2 linked regions of the Chitinophaga varians genome follow. The protein of the gene in region 1 interacts with the protein of each later gene in a pairwise test. Links are inferred from orthologs where the notes say so. Each region holds a gene or a part of one and is shown on either strand. Other genes may lie near its edges.

Evidence for each region. The genes of interacting proteins can lie anywhere in the genome.
Region 2: the proteins of dnaA (region 1) and dnaB interact in binary tests that used the Escherichia coli proteins (3 or more experiments, as listed by UniProt). The link is inferred for Chitinophaga varians from one-to-one orthologs.

Annotation. Positions count from the first base shown.
Region 1 is NZ_JABAIA010000001.1:2,099,959-2,102,941, reverse strand. The notes cover bases 39-2,944. They hold dnaA (chromosomal replication initiator protein DnaA), read left to right. Parts: upstream 39-727; coding sequence 728-2,161; downstream 2,162-2,944. Other genes in these bases: HGH92_RS08525 (GNAT family N-acetyltransferase), read left to right, coding at 2,692-2,944; HGH92_RS08540 (DUF3127 domain-containing protein), read right to left, coding at 39-168. Also shown: more of HGH92_RS08540, read right to left, coding at 1-38; more of HGH92_RS08525, read left to right, coding at 2,945-2,983. UniProt on the Escherichia coli protein: Plays an essential in the initiation and regulation of chromosomal replication. Binds in an ATP-dependent fashion to the origin of replication (oriC) to initiate formation of the DNA replication initiation complex once per cell cycle.
Region 2 is NZ_JABAIA010000001.1:1,996,754-1,999,739, reverse strand. The notes cover bases 55-2,963. They hold dnaB (replicative DNA helicase), read left to right. Parts: upstream 55-680; coding sequence 681-2,246; downstream 2,247-2,963. Other genes in these bases: HGH92_RS08050 (MATE family efflux transporter), read left to right, coding at 2,374-2,963; HGH92_RS08060 (hypothetical protein), read right to left, coding at 228-461; pheT (phenylalanine--tRNA ligase subunit beta), read right to left, coding at 55-159. In the rest of the region: more of pheT, read right to left, coding at 1-54; more of HGH92_RS08050, read left to right, coding at 2,964-2,986. UniProt on the Escherichia coli protein: The main replicative DNA helicase, it participates in initiation and elongation during chromosome replication. Travels ahead of the DNA replisome, separating dsDNA into templates for DNA synthesis.

The DNA.
Region 1 (2,983 bases):
AACAATACCTGTACGGTCCTGTACGGACTGGAATTTGATATAGTTGTTAATCACACGGCCGTTGATATCATCGGATTTCTCAATAACGAACTCTCTTGTTTTAAAAGTTTCGCTGCGTTGTACCGTGTTGTACTTCACAATCAGCTTTCCGGTAATTTCAAAACTCATAGAAAAATTTTTTAAATTCAGAAGCATCAAAGATACGGTATTCAGCTAAGTGCGTGCAAATATTTTTTATTAAAACCGGGCGCGCGGATATCTAATAAATTTATCTGGTAATAACTAATTGGAAACACATTTTTTTAAATGGAGATACTAACATAGTTTTGCACCCTCGCAGAAAAAATTGTGAATATCTCATCCTTTTCCTGCGGTCGTTTTTTTTGCCATGAGGAGGTGCGATATTATTTTATCAGTTATATATCCATATTTATGATAAAAAGGACAATGAGAAAGACAAAGATGCTGCTAATCAACGGAGTTTATAGTACTGAAATCCGTGTAACGTTAGTGCTGTAAAGCGCTGACAGCAGGGCGTGACGCAGTATCAACACACTGTTGTCCGGGGAATATAAACAAGGGTAGATAAATTTTTTTTTTCAACATTTTCTACAGATATTCGTCGTCCTGTCTGAAAATTTTTCAACATCCTGCGTTGGGAGATTTCTAAAAATTCGAGAACTAAGCAGCATCCTTAATTAAGAAACAACTAATTTATTTTATCTCAATGAATAAAACTTGCGAACAAGTTTGGGAAAGGTGTCTTAATATAATTAGGGATATTGTGGAATGGCAGCCGTTTAAAACCTGGTTTGAACCTATTAAGCCCATTAAACTTGAAAACAATGTTTTAACCATCCAGGTCCCCAGCCAATTCTTTTATGAATACCTTGAAGAGCATTATGTGGGATTGTTAGGGAAAACTATAAAAAGAGAATTAGGTAAAGAAGCCCGGTTGGAATACCGCATTGTAGTGGAAAACGGTACACCACACCAACATCCCAGAACGGTGAACATGCCTACGCAGTTCACAAAACCCCAGAAAGATAATGAGGTAGACTTTCCGTTAACCATACATAACCCGGTAAAGAACCCATTCGTTATCCCGGGGATTAAACGGGTACAGATCGATTCTCAGCTCAATCCAAACTATACGTTTGACGCGTATATAGAGGGGGATTGTAACCGTGTGGCGCGCCGGGCAGGAAAAACGGTCGCGGAAAAACCAGGCGGCACCTCTTTCAACCCACTGGTGATCTATGGTGGCGTTGGACTGGGAAAGACACACCTCGCACAGGCTGTGGGCAATGAAGTGAAGCGTATTCATCCGAATAAGGCCGTGCTGTATGTGAGTGCCGAGAAATTCATCAACCAGTTTATTGATCACTCAAAAAATAATATCATCAACGACTTCATTCACTTCTATCAATTGATAGACGTACTGATCGTAGATGACATCCAGTTCTTTGCCCGTGCGGAAAAAACACAGGACGCGTTCTTCGCGATCTTTAACCATCTGCATCAATCAGGCAAACAACTGATCCTTACGTCGGATAAGGCCCCCAAAGACCTTGATGGCGTACAGGAACGCCTGCTGAGCCGCTTCCGCTGGGGCCTCAGCGCGGATATCCAGATACCTGACTTTGAAACCAGAATGGAAATTCTGGAACTCAAAATGAAAAACGACGGACTGGAAATGCCAAAGGAAGTGGTGAAGTATGTTGCCTATAACATACAAACCAACGTACGTGAACTGGAAGGTGCGCTCATCTCCCTGCTGGCCCAGTCTTCCCTGAACCGCAAAGAGATCGACCTCGAACTGGCTAAACGTGTACTGAAGTCTTTCGTTAAAACTTCTTCCAAAGAAATTACCATCGAAAGCATCCAGAAAATGGTCTGCGAATATTTCGATGTGCCCTACGATAAACTGCTGCAGAAAACACGCAAACGCGAAATCGTACAGGCGCGACAGATAACCATGTACCTGGCTAAGTCATTTACAAAAAATTCACTGAAAACCATCGGCGAACATTTCGGTGGCAGAGACCATACTACAGTGATCCACAGCTGTCAAACCGTTAAAGACCTGATGGACACCGACAATAATTTCCGCGACAGCGTAATCGAACTACAGCAAAAAGTACAGCTGGCCGCTATGTAATGGCCATCCCCTAACCTATTTGAATAATGCCGCTCCATACCGGAGCGGCATTATTGTTTATGACATATTTGTTTAAAATAACATGTGTTTTTACGATTTTGTGCAACTTAATTGCCGTTATTGACACGACAGCTGTTGTAATGAATGTAAAAAAGACGCGGCGATATTTTTAAGGTAATACGCTGTAATGATTTACTGTAAAGGTTTCTGCCGGTTGTTGCCACGCTCGTTTTCACTGCTTCAAAGAAAATTTCTGAAAAAAATTAAATTGCTTTTGGAGAATATAAAACTTTTCCTATTTTTGCAACCCCTTCACAGAGGAACGGTGAGGTGCCTGAGTGGCCGAAAGGAACGGTTTGCTAAACCGTCGTACGGGCTTAAACCTGTACCGAGGGTTCGAATCCCTCCCTCACCGCAGAGAAAAGTCTTCAAATATTATTTGAAGACTTTTTTATTTTAAACAGATTTCGGAGCGCTATTGACGCTCCGCTGAATATAAAGCAGCGATAGCAGTTTAATGAAAACTTGCAATTACTATCAGAGAAGCCTCCATCGCCGATGCCAAACAACTGAGCGACCTCATTACCGAAAATGCAAATGCCCTGTTAAAACCCCACTACAGCCCCGAACAGTGGGAAATATTCATTAGATACTATTCCGAACAGACCATGATTGAAAAGATAAATCAACAAGTCATGTTCTGTGCGGAAGCAAATGGCCACATTGTTGGCACTATCGCACTGGACAACGATTTGGTGGTCGGCTTTTATACACGGCTCCAACAGGTGGACCAGGGAATAGGAAAACAACTGATGTCGCACC
Region 2 (2,986 bases), 100 kb from region 1 along the record:
CACTTCACCCACTACCAAGCCGGCCAGACTGCCCTTTACCGCCTCGAACTTTTCAAGGCTCTCAACTTCCAGGCCTATTCTTGTCAGGATGGTGGACAGTTCCTCCGGTGTAGGTTTGACCGGCAAATACTCACAAAGCCAGTTGTATGAAATCGTCATTTGTCTGCTTGGTTTATAAAGAAGCGTAAAGTTAAAGAATTACAAATTACGAATTGCGAATTAGCGGTTTAGCCGGTGATTACCGGGAAAAATTGTCCCTGAGGAGGGATGGATAGCGGTTTTCCGGCGCCTGTTTTCCCGTATAGGCCTGCCTGGTCAACGTTCCCGGCGGCCTGGTAGCGGCGTTTCACGGCAATGTGAAAATCTTTTTTACACAATGTGTGTGAATAATCAGACCTTTGCATGTGGTTTTTCCGGTTTTTGGTGGATAACTGTTGTTGTCCGGTGGATAACCCGCTCATGGATGGTGGATAACCTGTGCGTGGGGTTTAATAAATTTAGTCGTCAAATAAAAAAGGTTAATTAAAAAAATGCCTTTACCTTAGTTTGTACGGCTCGAGAAAATTTACAATTTCTTAAAGCGGCAAATGTTGCCGGGATACAGGAATAATGCAAATAAATACCGGAAAGGCCCATTGACTGTAACCTTTTATTAACTTTTTTTAATACGCTGACCATAAATGGATCTCAATCTTAAGAAGGACCGCAATGTTCGCAGAAAGCCGGCCATTGAGGTATCATCCTTGGTGTATGGCAAGATACCACCACAGGCTAAAGAATTGGAAGAAGCTGTTTTGGGAGCCATCATGCTGGAAAAAGGTGCTTTTGATATTGTTGTGGAAATATTGAAAGGCGAGTGTTTTTATGTGGAGGCACACCAGCTGATATTCTCTGCCATGACCCGTCTGGCATCAAAATCGATGCCGGTGGACATTCTCACCGTAACAGAAGAGCTGAAGTCTATGGGCTCACTGGAAGCGGTAGGCGGCCCTTTTACCGTGATGAAACTCACCAATGCGGTAGTGTCTTCGGCCAACATCGAAGCGCACGCCCGTATTATCCTGCAGAAATTCATTCAGCGGGAGCTGATCCGCATTTCCGGAGAGATCCTTACCGAATCTTACGAAGATACGGCAGACGTGTTTGACCTGCTTGACAGTGCCGAATCCAAGCTTTTCGAGATCACCAATAATCACCTGCGTAAAAACTACGACTCCATCGACCGCGTTCTGGTAAACACCATGAAACGTATCGAGGACCTGCGTAATAAAGGCGATGATATTACCGGTGTGCCTTCCGGCTTCCCGTCGCTCGACAAAGTGACCTACGGCTGGCAGTCTACCGACCTTATCATCATTGCGGCCCGTCCTTCCGTAGGTAAGACCGCCTTCGCGCTGAACCTCGCCCGTAACGCAGCGCTTCACCCCCGCTTCCCGAAAGGGGCTGCGGTGTTCTCTTTGGAGATGTCCTCCGGCCAGATCGTACAACGTATCCTCTCGGCGGAATCGGAAATCAAACTGGAGAAAATATCCCGTGGTAAACTGGAAGAATATGAGATGAAGAAGCTGATGACCCACGGTATAGAACGCCTGGCAAAAGCACCCATCTTTATCGATGACACCCCGGCACTCAACATCTTTGAGCTAAGGGCCAAATGCCGGCGACTGGTACATAACCACGGCGTAGGCGTAATCATCATCGACTACCTGCAGCTGATGAGCGGCAGCGGCGATGGCAGAGGCTCCAACCGCGAACAGGAGATCAGTAAAATCTCCCGTGACCTGAAAGGCCTCGCGAAAGAGTTGATGGTACCGGTGATCGCCCTCTCCCAGTTGAGCCGTGATGTGGAAAAACGTAAAGACGGTAATAAAATGCCGCAGTTGAGTGACCTCCGTGAATCTGGTGCGATCGAACAGGATGCCGACATGGTAATGTTCCTGTACCGCCCTGAATACTATGAGATCAACGCCAACGAAATGGGTGAGTCCAATAAAGGTGAAACCCACGTTCGTATCGCGAAACACCGTAACGGTCAGCTGGATACCATCAAATTAAGGGCAGTACTGGAGTTCCAGCGCTTTGAAGATGATGGCAGCCTGGAAAACCCCGGTGGCGGCGGCAACCCTTTCACCGGCATCTCCCGTCCACAGGGTGGCGGCAATGATGAGGCGAAGCTGTACATACAGAAGGGCTCCAAAATGAATGACATGAACTTTGACGAAGGTTTTGAAGATGCACCGTTTTAGCACCTGTAACGATATTTGCTTTAAGGCCGGCATCACCAGATCGCCGGCCTTTTTGTTGGCACCGGATAAATTTATCACTATCAGAATAATTTACCCTGCTTAAATTTTACATTAATCAGATGAATCAATGAAACAGCTCTATTTAAAATACAGGCATTATTACAAGGACAATTTCCATTTAGCCTATCCTGTTGTTATTTCCCAGCTAGGGCACACATTGGTGGCGCTGTCAGACAGCATTATCATTGGCCACACCGGGAAAGTGCCGCTGGCAGCGGTATCGCTGGGCAACAGCCTGTTCAGTATTTTTATGGTGACAGGCATCGGCATGTCCTATGGCCTTACGCCGTTGATTGCACAGGAGAACGGCCGTGGCAACAAAAAAGCCATCGGCCACCTGTTGAGCCACAGCCTCATCATCAATATGGTAGTGGGTTTTCTGTTGTCAACAGTTATTTATTTCGGCAGCAGCCATCTTGAATTACTGAAACAGGAAGCCGATGTGGCGGCTCAGGCCCGCCCTTTCCTGCGTTACCTGGGTTTTTCCTTTATCCCGCTGATGTTGTTTTTGTCATTCAAACAGTTTGCGGAAGGACTGGGCTTTACCCGTCAGGCCATGAACATCAGTATTATCGGTAACGTCATCAATATCATCATCGGTATCACGCTGGTATACGGTCTCTTTGGTATGCCACGTATGGGCGTAGTGGGTGTGGGTATCGCCACTTTCACCGACCGCC